DNA from 4 places in the Streptomyces sp. NBC_00996 genome. Region 1 is predicted to be linked to each of the others. Evidence: riboswitches for the same ligand, from Rfam matches in the RefSeq annotation. Region 1 holds a riboswitch; each other region holds the start of a gene.
The links. A riboswitch is a leader RNA that binds a small molecule or an ion and turns the genes downstream of it on or off. The one in region 1 is predicted to bind cyclic di-AMP.
Positions count from the first base shown of each region.

Region 2: linked by a shared signal. The riboswitch ahead of OG390_RS20955 (transglycosylase family protein) and the one ahead of OG390_RS24355 (M23 family metallopeptidase) in region 1 are both predicted to bind cyclic di-AMP.
Region 3: linked by a shared signal. The riboswitch ahead of OG390_RS31825 (NlpC/P60 family protein) and the one ahead of OG390_RS24355 (M23 family metallopeptidase) in region 1 are both predicted to bind cyclic di-AMP.
Region 4: linked by a shared signal. The riboswitch ahead of OG390_RS30535 (transglycosylase SLT domain-containing protein) and the one ahead of OG390_RS24355 (M23 family metallopeptidase) in region 1 are both predicted to bind cyclic di-AMP.

Region 1 is NZ_CP108723.1:5,176,206-5,180,655, forward strand. It holds gene OG390_RS24350 (aldo/keto reductase) at 1-868, opposite strand, end outside; gene OG390_RS24355 (M23 family metallopeptidase) at 1,026-2,063, opposite strand; cyclic di-AMP (ydaO/yuaA leader) riboswitch at 2,075-2,231, opposite strand; gene OG390_RS24360 (PP2C family protein-serine/threonine phosphatase) at 2,465-3,640, opposite strand; tRNA gene OG390_RS24365 (tRNA-Met) at 3,865-3,938, opposite strand; gene OG390_RS24370 (dihydrofolate reductase family protein) at 4,032-4,450, opposite strand, start outside.
Region 2 is NZ_CP108723.1:4,453,710-4,458,159, reverse strand. It holds gene OG390_RS20965 (cytochrome P450) at 1-675, shown strand, start outside; gene OG390_RS20960 (transglycosylase family protein) at 875-1,843, shown strand; cyclic di-AMP (ydaO/yuaA leader) riboswitch at 1,981-2,189, shown strand; gene OG390_RS20955 (transglycosylase family protein) at 2,194-2,889, shown strand; gene eno (phosphopyruvate hydratase) at 3,305-4,450, shown strand, end outside.
Region 3 is NZ_CP108723.1:6,762,898-6,767,347, reverse strand. It holds gene pcrA (DNA helicase PcrA) at 1-1,289, opposite strand, end outside; cyclic di-AMP (ydaO/yuaA leader) riboswitch at 1,929-2,102, shown strand; gene OG390_RS31825 (NlpC/P60 family protein) at 2,110-3,291, shown strand; gene OG390_RS31820 (TnsA-like heteromeric transposase endonuclease subunit) at 3,551-4,276, shown strand; gene OG390_RS31815 (helix-turn-helix domain-containing protein) at 4,273-4,450, shown strand, end outside.
Region 4 is NZ_CP108723.1:6,476,047-6,480,496, forward strand. It holds gene OG390_RS30525 (FAD-dependent oxidoreductase) at 1-181, shown strand, start outside; gene OG390_RS30530 (HAD family hydrolase) at 490-1,329, shown strand; gene OG390_RS30535 (transglycosylase SLT domain-containing protein) at 1,323-2,078, opposite strand; cyclic di-AMP (ydaO/yuaA leader) riboswitch at 2,082-2,269, opposite strand; gene OG390_RS30540 (hypothetical protein) at 2,508-2,837, opposite strand; gene OG390_RS30545 (CocE/NonD family hydrolase) at 2,948-4,450, opposite strand, start outside.

The DNA of each region.
Region 1 (4,450 bases):
GTTGCTCGGGCGTCCGCGCCGAAGCAATCGGCGCCGCGACCGTCGGCTGGGCGGCCAGCCATGCGAGGGCGACCGTGGCGACCTCGGCGTCATGGGCCCGGGCGACCTCGTCGAGGGCGGCGAGCACGCGAAGCCCGCGCTCCGTCTCAAGGTGCTTGGCCGCGCCCTGGGCCCGCGCCGAGTCCACCGTCGCTCCCGGCCGGTACTTACCGGTGAGGAATCCGGAGGCGAGGGCGAAGTACGGGACGGCCGCCAGACCGGAACGGGACGCGATGTCGCGCAGCGCGCCCTCGTACGTATCGCGCGAGACGAGGTTGTAGTGCGGCTGGAGGGCGACGTACCGCGCGAGCCCCTCGCGGTCGGAGAACTCCAGGGACTCCCGGAGCCGCTCGGGCGAGATGTTGGACGCGGCGATGTGACGCACCTTGCCCGCCTTCACCAGCTCGTCGAGCGCGCCGAGGATCTCCTCGACCGGCACCTCGGGCTTGTCGAAGTGCGTGTAGTAGAGGTCGACGTAGTCGGTGCCCAGGCGGCGCAGGGACGCGTCGGCCGCGGCCTTGATGTTGGCGCCGGACAGCCCCGGAAACTCGGGGTGCTGGCTGACCTTGGTGGCGACCACGACATCCGAACGGTTGCCGCGCGCCTTGAGCCACTTGCCGATGATGGTCTCGGACTCGCCGCCCTTGTTGCCCTCGATCCACGCCGAGTACGAGTCGGCCGTGTCGAGGAAGTTGCCGCCGGCGGCCGCGTACGCGTCGAGCACGGAGAAGGACTGGGCCTCGTCGGCGGTCCAGCCGAACACGTTGCCGCCGAGGGAGAGCGGGAAGACCTCGAGGTCGGAGGAACCAAGCTTGCGCAGAGAAGTCATGCTCAACTTCAACACCCGTACCGGATGGGTGCATTCCACACGCGATTACCCGCCCGATCACCCGCACGCCCCGCACGACTGCGCACACGCCTGACCGGCAGCCCTGACGTCGGGGGGTTGTCGGTCAGGACCACCGGGGATCAGGAGAACGTACGTGTCAGGGGGTGAGGCCCTTGCCGCGCAGCCACGCCATCGGGTCGATCGCGTCGCCGCCGTCGGGGTGGACCTCCAGGTGCAGGTGCGGCCCGGTGACGTTGCCCGTCGCGCCCACGCGCCCGATCACGTCACCCGTGGCGACCTTCTGGCCCACGCTGACGCTGATCGACGACTGGTGGCAGAACCACAGCTCCGTACCGTCGTCGAGGGTGAGGATCGTACGGTAGCCGTACGCGCCGGCCCAGCCCGCCTCCGTGACGGTCGCGCTGTGGATCGCCTTGATCAGCGTGCCGGTGGGTGCGGCGAAGTCGAGGCCGGTGTGGTAGCCGGAGGACCACATGGAGCCGGCCTCGCCGAAGCGGGAGGTCAGCGTGTACGAGGAGGTGGGCAGCGAGTAGCTCTTGGCGAGCTCGGCGAGGCGCTTGGCCTCGGCGGCCTTCTTGGCCGCTTCGTCCGCCTGCTTCTTCGCGGCGGCGGCCTTGGCCTCGGCGTCGTCCTGCTGCTTGGCGGCGAGCGCGACGGCCTGCTTCGCGGCGGCGGTCTCGGCGGCGTCCTGGGCCGCGCTGTCGACCTGGTCCTGCTGCGACTCGGCCTGCTGCATGATGCGGGCGCGCAGTGCCTCGCCCGCGTCGGTGGTGCCCTGCGCGGAGTCGGCGCTGGTCAGACCGGCGCTGGTGAGCGGGGTGGCGGAGCCCTTCGGCGTGCTGGAGCCGCCGTCGGATATCAGAGCCTTGGCGGATTCGGTGACCGACGACAGGTCGGGCAGCGAGATCGACACCGGCGACTTGCCGGGCGCCGCGGTGGCCATGCCGCCCGCGCCGACGGCGGCGATGACGCCTACGCCGAGAACCGTGGAGCTGCGCGCGAGTCCTCCGCCGCGCTGCTTGCTGACGCGGTGCCGGCCGCGGACGGGACGGACGGAATCCTCAGTGGGATTCCACTCCTCCCAGGGACCCTCGTCGTTGCCGTACGCGTAGCCGAAGGGCTGTGTGTCGTCGGGCGCGAACGAGGTTTGCTGGGCAGGCCGGTTGGACGCCACGTGGGCGTGCTCCTTTCCTTCCTTCTCGCCTACCGGGTTAGCTGACGGGTTCGGAGCAGGAAGGTCTCCTACGCGCGTCCACCACGGTTTCTCCACCGTGAAAGACGCTCGATTCACCCCAAGTTGGTGGTTCCCCGGTTCCCTTGCGGAATTCGGCGCGTGCGCACGGAGCCGCCTCTTGTGACGGCTGGGACGACCGCGCTGCGTTATCGAACGTTAATAGACCCGGGTACCGGATTCCAAGCTGTTCGGACTGATCGTTAACGCTTTTGGCCAGGACTTTGGGGTCACCACCGGCCCAAATCGGGCGAGTTGACCACGCTCCATAAACATCGATTCAGTTGACGGTGTGTCAGTTGTTATGCGGAGGGGCACCGTCCGATCACCCCTCGTGACAACAATCAAGAACGCCGTACGGACGACTCACCGGGAAGCCGTGGAGGCGACTCCCAAGAACGCCGCACGGCAAGCAGCGCCATGTCGTCCGTCGTGCCGTCTCCTGTGTGCCTGCGGACTTCCTCGGCGAGGGCCGCCAGCAGGGCGTCCGGCCCGGGGAAGACGCGTCCCGCGAGGCGCGCGGCGGGATCGTAGAAGCCCCCGCGCCGGTCGCGGGCTTCGGACAGGCCATCGGTGTGGAGGAGCAGCGTCGCGCCCTGCGGGAACTTGGCCTGCATCGCCCGGTCGGGCCAGGTGCCCAACTCGCCCATGCCGAGCGGCAGCGCGGGATCCTCGGCGTCGAGTGAGACGAGCGTGCCGTCCGCGTGCAGCAGCAGCGGCGGCGGATGGCCGCGGTTGACGATCCGTACGACGTCCTCGCCGTGCGGGATCTCCGCGAGTACGGCCGTGGTGAACCCCTCGAAGGCATCGAGGCCCTCGCGCCGGGTGCCCTCGCGCGCCAGCGCCCGTTCCAGGCGCTGCGCGACCGCCTCCAGCGTCGCCTCCTGCTCGGCCGCCTCCCGGAACGCCCCGATGACGACGGCGACGGCGCCCACCGCGCCCATCCCCTTGCCGCGCACGTCGCCCACGACCAGCCGTACGCCGTGCGGGGAGTCCTGCACCGCGTACAGGTCGCCGCCGATGAACGCGTCCGCCTGCGCGGCCTCGTAGCGCGCCGCGACCTCGAGGCCGCCGATCCGCTCGTCGGGTTCCGGCAGCACGGCGCGCTGGGCGGACTCGGCGATCTCCCGGACCGTGGCGAGCCGTGCGTCGCTGCGGCGGACGAGGATGTTGATGACGACGGCCAGGACGCCGGCCGTCGCCACCGTCACCACTTCGGTGATCGAGTCGACGTCCAGGACGATGCCGAGCCTGATGTGGATCGCGAACACCGCGGTGATGGCCGCGAGGCCGGTGAGCACCGTGCCGCGCAGTGAGTAGAGGGGCGCGGCCACCAACGGCGCGGCCGTGAAGAGGGGGGCCGCGGTGAAGTCGGACGGCATGAAGTAGTCGTAGAAGGCCCCGCCGACGATGAGCAGTGCGGGAAGCGCCCGGACGAAGGCGCGCGCCTTCGAGATCCTGTGCCGGCCGGGTTCCGCGCGGCCGAGCCGCGGGGTGCTCCCGAGGCCGGGGGCGGGCATGGGGTCGCCGGACAGCCGTCCACCGGATTGGTCGTACGGGCCCTGGGCCCGCTGCTCGCCTGTTTGCTGCCCCACTCATCCAGGTTTCCCGGAGCGGAGGCAGGGGGCGACCCGTGTGGACCGACCGGGGGATGCGGAGAGGTGGGGGATGTGCGGAGCCGTGGTGACCGGCACGCACCAAGGGCCGGAACTCGTGAATCCGAGTTCCGGCCCTTGGCCTTCAGTAGCGGGGACAGGATTTGAACCTGCGACCTCTGGGTTATGAGCCCAGCGAGCTACCGAGCTGCTCCACCCCGCGTCGTTGAAACCAGTGTACGCCATCCGTAGGACCCGAAGCACACACGTTTAAACGCGCCCCCGTACGGGCCCCAGCGGCAGGTGTCGGCAGGATTTACCAAAGGTGCCGGTTGGGCTCCTTGGCGCGCTCCTCGTACTCCGGGAGTACGACCACGTCGGCGCCCTCGGCCACGAGGAGTCCGTTCCCGTCGGCCCCGGCGACGAACGTGTCGGGCTCCCGCCAGGCGGTGACCACCCGCCGTACCCCCGCGTCGAGAATCAGCCGGGCACACGGGGCGGGCCGGGAGGCTCGCCGGGCGCAGGGCTCCAGGCTGCTGTACACCGTGGCCGAGCCGAGGCGCGGATCGGTGGGGTCGATCTTGGCGAGCGCCGCCTCCTCGGCGTGCACCACGAAGTCGCCGCCCTCACGGGAGTACCCGCGCGCCAGCTCGGTCCCATCGGCGGCCACTACCACCGCGCCCACGCTGAACGCGGTCTCCGAGGGCGGGCACAACGCGGCCAGCTCGCAGGCGA
Region 2 (4,450 bases), 720 kb from region 1:
CTGATCCACCGCAAGCGCCAACTCCTGCCCGACCGGCCCGCCCCCGGCGAGGACCTCATCTCCGGGCTCATCCGCGCCTCCGACCACGGCGAGCACCTCACCGAGAACGAGGCCGCCGCCATGGCCTTCATCCTGCTGTTCGCCGGCTTCGAGACCACCGTCAATCTCATCGGCAACGGCACCTACGCCCTCCTCACCCACCCCGAGCAACGCCGACGACTGCAGGCCTCCCTCGCCGCCAAGGAGACCGGACTTCTCGAGTCCGGCGTCGAGGAGCTCCTGCGCTACGACGGCCCCGTCGAACTGGCCACGTGGCGGTTCGCGACCGAGGCGGTCCGGATCGGGGGGCAGGACATCGCGCCCGGCGACCCCGTCCTCGTCGTACTGGCGGCAGCGGACCGTGACCCCGAACGGTTCCAGCATCCGGACACCCTCGACCTCTCGCGGCGTGACAACCAACACCTCGGGTACGGCCACGGCATCCACTACTGCCTCGGCGCGCCGCTCGCTCGCCTGGAGGGCCAGACCGCGCTCGCCACCCTGCTCACCCGTCTTCCGGATCTCCAACTCGCGGGAGATTCGGCCGATTTGCGCTGGCGCGGCGGACTCATTATGCGTGGATTGCGCACACTTCCCGTGGAGTTCACGCCTCCGCTTGACTTGCCCCGCGCCTAAGGGGTGGGCGTGCAGGGAACGGCCGCTCAGCAGGGAAAAGGTGACGTTCCGTCAACTCTGTGATCTTCACGTGATCTGCGCTGCATCGACTTGTGACAAGCGTTCGAGTGCGGATACGTTCACCCATCAACGCGGCCCATCCGTCGCTGCAGTCGCAGTAGCGGCTGTCGTCACCTGCTGTCACGCGAAAGGCTTCCGCATGCTCTCCGGGAACGGCCGTCATCGTCGCCCCCGTCAGGCCCCGGCTCTCATCGTCGCCGCAGGAGTGACCGGATCGGCCATCGCCATCCCGTTGCTCGGCGCCACCAGTGCGAGCGCGGCCGACGGCACCACCTGGGACCGGGTCGCGGAGTGCGAGAGTGGCGGCGCCTGGAGCGCGAACGACGGCAACGGGTACTACGGCGGGCTGCAGTTGACCCAGGAGAACTGGGAGTCGTACGGCGGCCTCGAGTACGCCCCCAGTGCCGACCAGGCCAGCCGCTCGCAGCAGATAGCCATCGCCGAGAAGGTCCTCGACGGCCAGGGGCTCACCGCCTGGCCCACCTGTGGACCGCTCTCCGGGCTCAGCAAGAACTCGGGCTCGGTCGAGGTCGACACGGGTGTGGCGGACGACTCGTCGAGTTCGTCGAGTTCTTCTGATTCGTCCGACTCGTCCAATTCATCTGCTGAGTCCGATTCATCCAACTCGTCCGACTCGGGCTCCGACTCCTCGTCCGACGCCTCCTCGAGTGCGGACGGGAACTCCACGAAGTCCGACACCTCACAGGGTTCCGACAGCTCGGATACGGGAGCGGCCAAGAGTGACGAGTCGGACAAGCCCGGCCAGAACGACGACTCTTCGGCCGGGTCCGACAGTGCGACGTCCGGCGCCGGGCGCCACCGTGGCGACACCGCCGACGAGGGCGCGGCCGAGGGTGCGACCGACGGCCGTAAGGACGGCGCTTCCGGACGGCACGCCTCGCGCGGCTCCGACGCCTCCCGTGACGCCGCCGACGGCTCCTACGTCGTGCGCGCCGGAGACAGTCTCTGGACCATCGCCGACTCCCTTGACCTCAAGGGTGGATGGGCCGAGTTGTACGCCGGGAACAAGGAGGCGGTCGGCGCCGATCCCGACCTCATCCTTCCCGGTCAGAGGCTTGCAGTTGGTGCTGAATCGGGCGAAAAGTAGCGGGAGTTCACGTCATGATTCGCCGTGGAATGTCCGGTTTGGCGTGAGTGAGACATGAGTCTCAGAAGCCCTGATCGTCTTTGAAATTCCGGCGATCGCATGTCTACGGTCATGACCGCTCGCCACTGCGGGCCCCGACGGTCGCAACGCCGAATCCTGCCAACGGCCGTACGGGAACAGTCGACGCGTCAGCGCCGTAGGCAGGAGCGGGGGACCCAAGGTAAGCGCCGCGCCCGGTAGTTGACCGGGAGCGGCTTGGGGTGAAGCCGTGCGCCAGTGGCGTACGACCGGGCACTCACCCGCCCGAACCCGACAGCTCACCTCGCAGGCGTCGGTGAGGGGATCTCTCCATGCTGTTTTCCAGCAAGGGCAAGCACCGCCGCCCGGCCGTCCTCAATCGGACCACCCGTCTCGCAACGCTCGCCGGTGTCACCGGTGTCGCCATCGCCGCCCCGCTGATGGCGGCCGGCAGCGCTTCCGCCGCCACCGCCTCCGAGTGGGACGCCGTCGCCCAGTGCGAGTCCGGCGGCAACTGGTCCATCAACACCGGCAACGGCTACTACGGCGGCCTGCAGTTCTCGGCCTCCACCTGGGCCGCGTACGGCGGTACCGCCTACGCCGCCGGCGCCAACCAGGCCTCCAAGTCGGAGCAGATCACCATCGGTGAGAAGGTCCTCGCCGCGCAGGGCAAGGGTGCCTGGCCGACCTGCGGCACGGGCCTGTCGAGCGCCGCGTACACCGGCGGCACCTCCAGCTCCTCGTCCAACAGGTCGCAGAGCGCGACCCAGAGCACCACCACCCGGACGACGGAGCAGCCCGCCTCGCGTTCGGCCGAGCGCCCCGCCGCCAAGACCGTCACCACCCCGACCGGCAAGAAGGTCAAGAAGGGTGAAGGCGAGTACAAGGTCGTCAAGGGTGACACCCTCAGCTCGATCGCCGAGAAGAAGCACGTCAAGGGTGGCTGGCAGCAGCTGTTCAAGCTGAACAAGGACATCATCGACGACGCGGACTTCATCTACCCGGGTCAGCAGCTCCACCTCGGCTGAGTGCGCGGCTGATCGCTTGAGTGCGCGGCTGATCGCTCAGCCGGGCGTGCGGCGGATTGTCCGGCGGAGTAACAGCTCCCTCATGGAGGAGGCCTCCATACCGGAGACCTCGTGAGGGTCCCCCCGTCACCACGGGCTCCCCGCTCCGGTGCGTGTTCCCCCGTACGCGCCGGAGCGGGGCTTTTTGTGCCTGGCTCTCGTGCGCTTTCATGCCTGGCTCTCGTGCGCGAGGTTTCGTGTACGGGGCAGGTTTTTGTTCCGTTCGGAAACAATTTACTCTCGGTTCTGCCCAAGGGGTGGTCGACCGGCTGGCCGATCCCCCCGAGGCGGTTAGGCTCATCTCGCGGAGCCGACCGCGGCTCCGTGCACTACGGGCCCCGCGGCCCCGCGTACCCGCGTCACATCCCAGAAGGAGATGCTCGTGCCGTCCATCGACGTCGTCGTAGCCCGGGAAATCCTGGACTCCCGAGGCAACCCCACGGTCGAGGTCGAGGTCGGCCTCGACGACGGCAGCACGGGTCGTGCCGCCGTCCCGTCCGGCGCCTCCACCGGCGCCTTCGAGGCCATCGAGCTCCGCGACGGTGACCCCAACCGCTACCAGGGCAAGGGTGTCGAGAAGGCCGTCCTCGCCGTCATCGAGCAGATCGGCCCGGAGCTCGTCGGTTACGACGCCACCGAGCAGCGCCTGATCGACCAGGCGATGTTCGACCTGGACGCCACCGACAACAAGGGCTCGCTCGGCGCCAACGCCATCCTCGGCGTCTCGCTCGCCGTCGCGCACGCCGCCTCAGAGGCCAGCGACCTCCCCCTCTTCCGCTACCTGGGCGGCCCGAACGCGCACCTGCTGCCCGTTCCGATGATGAACATCCTGAACGGCGGCTCGCACGCCGACTCCAACGTGGACATCCAGGAGTTCATGATCGCCCCGATCGGCGCGGAGTCCTTCTCCGAGGCCCTGCGCTGGGGCGCCGAGGTCTACCACACCCTCAAGAAGGTGCTGAAGACCAAGGGCCTGTCCACCGGCCTCGGCGACGAGGGCGGCTTCGCCCCGAACCTGGAGTCCAACCGCGCCGCGCTCGACCTCATCCTCGAGGCCATCAAGCAGGCCGGTTACGTACCCGGTGAGCAGATCGCGCTCGCGCTCGACGTCGCCGCGTCCGAGTTCTACAAGGACGGCAAGTACGAGTTCGAGGGCAAGTCCCGCTCGGCCGCCGAGATGACCGAGTACTACGAGGAGCTCGTCTCCGCGTACCCGCTGGTCTCCATCGAGGACCCGCTGTACGAGGACGACTGGGCCGGCTGGAACGTCATCACCGAGAAGCTGGGCGACAAGGTCCAGATCGTCGGCGACGACCTCTTCGTCACCAACCCGGAGCGCCTGGCCCGCGGTATCGAGGAGGGCTCCGCCAACGCCCTGCTCGTCAAGGTCAACCAGATCGGCTCGCTGACCGAGACCCTGGACGCCGTCGAGATGGCCCAGCGCAACGGCTTCAAGTGCATGATGTCGCACCGCTCCGGCGAGACCGAGGACGTCACCATCGCCGACCTCGCCGTCGCGGTG
Region 3 (4,450 bases), 1.6 Mb from region 1:
CCCGCCTTGGCCTCGCCCGCGTCGGTCAGACGGTCTATCTCGTCGGCGACGAACTGCGCCTCGTCGTGCTCGGTGTCGGCGACATAGCCCGTGATGTTCGAGCCCGCGCCCGCATTGGTCCACAGGTTCTTGGGGCGGCGGGATTCATTGCGCTCGATGACCGCGTTGGCGGCGGACAGGATCGTCTGCGTGGAGCGGTAGTTCTGCTCGAGCAGGATCGTCGTCGCGTCCGTGTAGTCCTCCTCGAACTGGAGGATGTTGCGGATGGTCGCGCCGCGGAAGGCGTAGATCGACTGGTCGGCGTCACCCACGACGCACAGCTCGGCAGGGCCGAGGTCGTCCTCGCGGGACGGTTCGTCCTCGGCGCGGGCGCCGCGCGCCGGGCCGACGAGCTCCCGCACCAGCGCGTACTGCGCGTGGTTGGTGTCCTGATACTCGTCGACCATGACGTGGCGGAAGCGGCGGCGGTAGTGCTCGGCGACGTCCGGGAAGGCGCGCAGCAGGTTGACCGTCGTCATGATCAGGTCGTCGAAGTCGAGCGCGTTGGCCTCGCGCAGCCGCGACTGATACATCGCGTACGCCTGAGCGAGGGTCTTCTCGAAGCCGTCGGTGGCCTGGGCCGCGAAGTCCTCCTCGTCGATCAGCTCGTTCTTCAGGTTCGAGATCTTGGCGCTGAACGACTTCGGCGGGAAGCGCTTGGGGTCGAGGTCGAGATCACGGCAGACGAGTGCCATCAGACGCTTGGAGTCGGCGGCGTCATAGATCGAGAAGGAGGAGGTGAAGCCGAGCTTCTTGCTCTCGCGGCGCAGAATCCGCACACACGCGCTGTGGAAGGTCATCACCCACATCGCGCCCGCACGCGGGCCGACGAGGTGCTCGACGCGCTCCTTCATCTCGCCCGCGGCCTTGTTGGTGAAGGTGATCGCGAGGATCTGGCCGGGGTGGACATTCCGCTCGGCCAGCAGATACGCGATCCGGTGCGTGAGCACGCGGGTCTTGCCGGAGCCCGCGCCGGCCACGATGAGCAGCGGGGAGCCGGAGTGCACCACGGCCGCGCGCTGGTTCTCGTTCAGCCCGTCCAGTAGTGCCGCGGAGTCCACGGCAGGCCGGTGGGCGCCGTCGCGGTAGTACGCGTCCCGGTCCGGGGGCACGTCGAACTTCCCGCCGAACAGATCGTCCGGAACGGGCTCCGGCACGTGATCGTCCTCGGGCGGCGGCGGGGGTTCTTCCTCGTGGGCCCGTGAGGGCTTGAGGTCCGCCAGGAAGCTGTCATCAAAGAGGCTGCTCATCGCTCTCCGAGTCTAGGCGGCCGCACTGACACCCCGCCGCCACCCTGAAAACTCGACCGGATCTCGTGACACGGATCGGAACTCGATCGGGTGGGTCTCATGGCACGGTCTCGGGAGCCGACGATCTTCCAGTGGCGGCCGCCCGCGGTCTTCCTACCTTCCGGAATCGCCTCGTCACCTTCGGTGATCGACCGAGCCGGGCGTACAGACCTTGAGGAGAGACGGCCACCAGGTCGCCGCTCACCGCCTCACGACCTCGACACCTCACCGCCTCAGCGCCTCACCGCCTCGACACCCCAGCGCCTCAGCGCCTCAGCGCCTCAGCGCCTCAGCGCCTCAGCGCCTCAGCGCCTCAGCGCCTCAGCGCCTCAGCGAGAATCTTGCGGCCGTCGGGGGGTGCGGAGCCGCCGCCCCGGAAGACCTCGGCGACCGCTGCCGCGATGCCGATAACCAGACGGACGTCGCCACTCCGGACAACTCACCACAGACCATTCCGGATTGACTGCGCGGAGTGATGCCCAAGGTCAAGGTCACAAAAATGTATCGGGCATATCGCACATCAAACTTCACAGGAGCCACACGCGTTGGCTACCGTGCCGGGCAGGCCGCTCGACACCCACCGGCGAACGACGCCGGGCCGTGCGGCCTCCGCTCAATCCGGTGCGCCCCCGTGGCAGCCGGAGCCGGGGACCCAACCGACCTTGGGGTGAATCGGTCCAACTGCCTTGTGGGGCAAGGACCGTAGGGCAAACCTTCCGGATCCACCCGCCCGAACCCGACAGCTAACTCGGTAGGCGGATGACGGAAGGAGTCGCCTCTCTTGGCGTCGCACCGCAAATGGCGTCCTACGGGTACGCGCGTAGCAGGCATACGGACCCCCGCCCTCGCGACGGCGGCTCTCACCTCCGTCGCCCTGCTCTCCCAGACGGCGAACGCCGCCCCCTCGGCCGAACCGAAGCCGAGCCTCGAAGAGGTCGAGAAGAAGGTCAACGACCTCTATCACCAGGCCGAGACGGCCACCGACAAGTACAACGCGGCCAAGGAGAAGACCTCCAAGCAGCGCAAGCAGGTCGACACCCTCCTCGACGATGTCGCCAAGCGCACCGAGAAGCTCAACACCGCGCGTGAGGAGCTCGGTTCGTTCGCGGCGGCGCAGTACCGCACCGGGGCCGCCGCCCCTGACACCGCGACCCTCCTGCTTGCCGACAACCCGCAGGACTACTTCGACCAGACCCAGCTGATGAGCCGTCTGACCACCCGCCAGAAGGCGGCCGTCGACGACTACATCACCGAGCAGGCCGCCACCACCAAGAAGCGCACGGAGGCCGCCAAGAGTCTGGAGACGCTGACCAGCTCGCAGACCGCGCTCAAGACGTCCAAGGCAGACGTTCAGCACAAGCTCACCGAGGCCCGCGAACTGCTTTCGAAGCTGACCGCCGAGGAGAAGGCGCGGCTGGCGGCGATCGAGAAGAAGAAGCAGCAGGAGGCCGCGCGCAAGGCGGCGGAGCTGGCGCAGCAGCAGGCCGCCGCCGAGGCCGCGAAGAAAGCGGCCGCCCAGCAGGAGTCGTCGTCGAGCACCACGACCGGCTCGTCGGACACCACGACCGGCTCGTCGAGCTCGACGACCACCGACTCCTCGTACGCGACGAAGGCGGCGAAGGCTCTCGCGTTCGCCCGCGCGCAGATCGGCAAGCCGTACGTCTGGGGGGCGACCGGCCCGGACTCGTACGACTGCTCGGGCTTCACCCAGGCCGCCTGGAAAGCCGCCGGCGTCTCGCTGCCGCGCGTCACCTACGACCAGGTGAACGCCGGCACGACCGTCCCGCTCTCCGACGCCCAGCCCGGTGACCTCGTCTTCTTCTACGACGATGTCAGCCACGTCGGCCTGTACATCGGCAACGGGATGATGATCCACGCGCCCAAGCCGGGAGCGTACGTCCGCGAGGAGTCGATCTACTACGACGGCACGTCGGCGATCCACAGTGTGGTGCGCCCGGCGTAAGCAGTTGTAGGGCCGCTTTAGATCTGTCAGATTCTCAGCGATCTGTCGTCAACTTGTCGTCTGCGACAGATCGCTGAGAATCGCTCCGTAGAGTGACTCTCGGCCACTCACAGCATTCTTGCCCTCCCCGGATGCATGGGACGCCGCAGCCAATGGGCAGTCTCGGCCGGGATCACCTTCTGTGTCCCTTCGGTTACGTATATCGGGGGTGGCGGTGTCGTACGTCTCGGTTCGAGAGCCAATGGCTGAGGCCAGAGCTGTGGAGGTCCGCTACCGCCAGGCAGACGGGGTCTTCGCGGAGACCTCGTGGGATCTGCTGGTGAGTGAAGAGGTAGCGGCCGGGCTGCCGGTGCGGGAGTTCCGCTGGTACAAGGGGCGTCGGCACTACTCGGGCTGGTACCACGCGGTGACGGGCGATCGTCTGGTGGCCTACGAGAGCCGTTTGGAGCTCGCCCGCATCTTGCTGGCGGATTTTGCCCAGGATGTGGTCGGGATTGCCGCTCAGCCGTTCCAGGTAAGCGGGGACGACGGAGTCCGCATCCGTCGGCACGTACCGGATCTGCTGCTGACGCATGCGGACGGGCTGGTCACAGTGGTGGACGTCAAGGCTCCGTACCGTGTGGACGTACCGGAGGTAGTGGCCCAGTTCGACTGGATGCGGAAGCTGTGTTTGCTGCGAGGCTGGGCTTTCGAGGTGTGGGCTGGCGCCAGTCCTGTCCTCGTGGAGAATGTCCGGTTCCTGGCCGGCTACCGGCGGCCTGAGCGTGTCGCGGTGCGCCTGGCTGCGGAGGTGCTGGAAGCCGCCCGAGTGCAGGCGAACGTCGGCGGGATCGAGAGGGCGTTGGCGGCACGGCATCCTGCGGAGCTCGTCCGTCCGGCGCTATTGCATCTGGTGTGGTCCGGTGCCCTGTCGGCGGATCTCTCGCGTCCGTTGAGTGCGCAGACTCCGGTTCGCCTCACGGATGGGCAGGATCAGGGGGGATGAGAAGTGCCGCCGTTGCCGTGTTTCCCGGCTCTCGGCTGGTCTTCTGCGGCGATGTCGTCGAAGTGGTCGAGTTCAATCACCTGGGTGTGACGATCCGCAATACGCGGACCGGTGAGTTCTCCACCGTCTCGGTGGGACGTCTGGCGGCAGGCTCGCAGCCGGTGGATACCGGAC
Region 4 (4,450 bases), 1.3 Mb from region 1:
CGAGCTCGCGGTCAGCCGGGGGACGCCGAAACTCGGCGCGGGGTATCGGTCGTCCGTGCCCGGGTTGTACTTCACGGGGTTGCCGGCGGCGGCCTCGTACGGGACGGTGATGCGGTTCGTGTGCGGGACGGAGTTCGCTTCACCGCGGCTGGCCAAGCACTTGGTGGCTGCGCACGGGTGAGTCGGGGGCAGGGGGCGCCCTTGCCGATGGGTGCGCCCCCTGACCGTCGCATCACATCGGTGCGGCTCGGGGCCCTCGTCCCGCCCGCGGCTCGCGGCAGGCCAACTCCGCATCTTGGAACGGCCGTTGGACGTCGACATGGTGGCCTGCGTCGGTGTGGACGGGAGTGGAACACCCACGGCCGGTACGGCCGATAAGGCCCGTACCGCCCATACCGTCCGTGCGGTGAACGGCGTTGCTGACGGGATACCGGACGTCGTCCGGTTCACGCCGGGCCGATGAGACGTTCGATCCGTATTCTTCGGATCATGGCCGCTCCGACTGCATATTCACTCATCGCCACTGACCTGGACGGAACGCTGCTGCGCGGCGACGACACACTCTCCGACCGGTCGCGCGCCGCGTTGGCGAGAGCCACGGCCGAGGGTGCCCAGCATCTGGTGGTGACGGGACGGCCGGCGCCGAGGGTCCGACCGCTGCTGGACGAACTCGGCGGCCAGGGACTGGCGGTGTGCGGGCAGGGGGCGCAGTTGTACGACGCCGGGGCGCACCGTCTGCTGTGGTCGGTGACCCTGGACAGGGAGCTGGCGGAAACCGCGCTCGGCAAGATCGAAGCGGAGGTCGGGCTGCTCTACGCGGCGGTGGACCAGGACGGTGTGGACGGCCTGACGCTCATCGAGCCGGGATATGTCATGCCGCATCCGACGCTGCCGGCCGTGCGGGTGCCGCGCCGCGACGACCTCTGGTCGGAGCCCATCAGCAAGGTGCTGCTCCGTCACCCTTCGCTGTCCGACGACGAGTTGGCGTCGGCGGCGCGGGGAGTGGTCGGTTCGCTGGCGACGGTCACCATGTCGGGGCCGGGTACCGTCGAACTCCAGCCATGCGGCGTGACCAAGGCGACGGGGCTCGCCCTCGCCGCCGCCCACCTCGGTCTCAGCCCCGCCACCACCCTCGCCTTCGGCGACATGCCCAACGACATCCCCATGTTCGACTGGGCCGCCCATGGCGTCGCCATGGCCAACGCCCACCCGGAGCTGAAGACGGTGGCCGACGAGGTGACCCTGTCGAACGAGGAGGATGGGATCGCGGTGGTGCTGGAGCGGCTCTTCGGGGCCCAGGGGAGGGCCCGCGAGAGCGTGGCTCAGTAGGCGCCGTTGACGTTGTCGATCGAGCCGTACTTCGCCGCCGCGTAGTTGCAGGCGGCCGTGATGTTCGCGACCGGGTCGTAGGGGTCCATCGAGGTGCCGGGGACGTGGTACGCCTTGAAGGTCGGGTCGATGACCTGGAGGAGGCCCTTGGACGGGATGCCGGCAGCGGCGTTGGAGTCCCAGTTGTTGATGGCTCGGGGGTTGCCGGAGGACTCGCGCATGACGTTGCGGTGGATGCCGTTGTAGGTGCCTGGAATGTGCGCCTTGCCCATGATGTCCAGTGACTGCTTGATCCAGCCGTCCAGATTGTTGGCGTATGTCTTCGTGGAGGCGGGGGCGGCCGGCGTCGCGGACGTGGTGCTCGCCTTGGGCGCCGAGCCCAGCTTCACGGTCTTCGTGCCCACCGTCAGCGTCAGGCCCGGGGGGAGGATCGCCGGGTTCGCACCGATCACCGCGCGGTTGGCGTCGTACAGCTTCTGCCAGCCGCCGCTCTGCGGGTACTTCTGCGCGATCTTGGACAGGGTGTCGCCCGCGACCACCTTGTAGGTGACGAGCTGGACGTCGGAGATCGTGACTGTGGCGGCCTTTGTGGCCTGCGTCACCTGCGTCACCTGCGTCGGCTGGGCGGCGTGCGCGCCGGTCGCGCACACAAGGGGGAGTGTGAGCGCGACTCCGCCCGTGCCTGCGGCGATCATGCTGCGGATGAGCGGGTTGGGCTTGGGGTGGCAGTGCTGGCCTCGTGCGGGCATGACGACCTTCCTCTCCGGCGCCTGCGAGGTGAGCTGTCGGGTTCGGGCGGGAGGTGCCCGGCCGCGTGGGGGCGCGGCTTTACCCCAAGCCGTTCCGGTGTCCGGATCGGCGGCTTACCTGGGTCCCCCGCTCCTGCCGTGCGTGGGTGGGTGGGTTTCCGAGCGGCGGCAGGATTCGGCGATCCGCTCGGATCGGGGCGAACGTATGCGAGAGCACATGTCGGGAACAAGCCCCGAATTCATGGCTCTGTCCGCTTTAACCTCGAAAAAGGAAGGGATGAAATGCCCGATTATTGCGGAATGTGATCCTCAACTTGCCTTTCGCGAAGGGGGAATCGAGGTCAGGAGGTGTGACGCCGGGGCAAGTCGGACGTGACTCAATTCACGCGACCAAGGCGCATCAAAGCGGCAATGCTTTTAATTCGGACATTACGCTTCGAGAGTCCAGGCCGGGGAATGCCGGTGAGGAGCCGGGCGCACTTCCCACACGCAGAGGCCCGTGTCGCGGTCGTCGTCGGGGAGGCGGCCCGCGTTGGGCTTGAAGTAGAGGCCGTAGTCCCAGTATTCGGGGAGTTCGTGGCACATCAGGTCGGGGTACGGCCCGAACTTCCGTCCCTGGTATGCCCAGTTGATCCTCGCGACGGCTTCCGCCCGTGAGATCCCGAAGCGCGTGACCATCTCGTGGGCCATCTCGCGGAAGTACGCGAGCATGCCCTCGTCGAGGTCCATCAGGAATTCCTCGGTCCGTGTCTGCGCCATGGGCTCAGGGTTCCCTACGGCGCCCCGGCCCTCTAGAGCCTGTCGTCGAACTCCCGTCGTCCGCCCGGAGGGCGGGCGCCGCGGGGCAGGCGGGAGTTCGACGGCAGGGCCTAGCCCGCCGTTCGGGGGATCCGCTTCTCCCAGGTGCGGTGGAAGACCACCTCGTCGCCGTCCTTGCAGATGACCTCGTTGGAGGTGATGAAGTCCTCCGCGTCACAGGTGATTTCGGAGGTCGTCGAGATACGCGCGTCCCAGGGCAGGTCCGGGCGGTGCAGGCGGATCGACCACGTCGAGCGGGCGCGAGCGGAGAGGGGGTGGAAGTCGTTGATGGTGTACGTCTCCAGCGCGTTCTCGGTGAATTCGAGGCCGTCGGGGTAGACGCGGGTGCCGCCGTAACGTGGGTCGACCTCCAGGCGCCAGGCGCTGGCGGCCACGTCGCGAACCACCAGGCGTTCCGGGCGGGGTTCGTCCAGCGTCGTCGGGACGATGACCCCGAGCGGTTCGGACTGCTCCGGTTCCTCGAACGTGATGGAGGGCGTCGACTCCCGTGTCCTTACCGGGAGTTCCAGCAGGCTGCCCGTCGGGTCCAGGGTGAAACCGACCTCCGAGCCCGGCTGCGGCCAGATCCAGGGCCAGTACGCGGAGGAGACGGCGAGGCGGATGCGATGGCCCGGCGGGAACGCGTAGCCGATGCCGTTCAGGTCGAAAACCACCTCCTCCGTAGCACCAGGCTTCCAGGGAATTGCCTGTTCGCGGCCATGACGCTTTGCCAGGTTCAGTACACCCCGGGTGACGAGTGTCGAGGCTCCGTGGGGGGCCACATCACACAGGCGGGCGATCACCTGACCCCGGGGAACCGAGGACGTCAGCCGCAGCCGGACTCTCGGACGGCCCAGAACCCAGGTCTCCTCCGGTACTTCGAATTCGAAGCAGGCGGATCTCGCGTCCTCCTCCCGTTGGTCCGGGGGCAGGTCCGCGTCGTTCCCGAGAGGGAAGAAGCGGCCCGCGTCCGCCCCCGTGTGCTGGGGAGAGCGGATCACCACCGGGTCGCCCTGGAGGGCGTACGAGACAGGGGTGACGGAGGGGGAGGGCCAGGCCGGGTCGCCCACCCAGCGGCCGGGGAGCTCCGGGTACATCGTCGCCGGGAGGTGCGCGTCCATCACGTACGAGCGCAGGACGGGGGTGGACAGGGCGCCCGTGTCCTTGTCCCGGAGCCAGAGGTCCCACCAGCGCAGGGTCTCCTGGAGGAAACCGATCGCCGGGCCGGGCGGCAGGCCGCGGTCGGGGTACTGGTGCGACCAGGGACCGATCAGGCCGCGTACGCGATCTCGCGGAAGGTGTTCCACCAGCCGCAGCACCGTGTCGCGGTACGGGTCGTGCCAGCCGCCGACCGCGAGGACCGCCGCCCGGATCGCGCCATAGTCCTCGCGGACGCTGCCGTGCCGCCAGTACGCGTCCCGGGTCTGGTGGGACAGCCAGGTATGGATGAGCGGGTCCACCGCCTGCAGGCGTTTCACCCACATGTCGCGCCACATCACCTGGCCCACGTGCACCGGGTCGGGCGGGCGGGAGGCGAAGGCGAGCATGGTGGCCGCCCAGGCGTGCATGTCGAC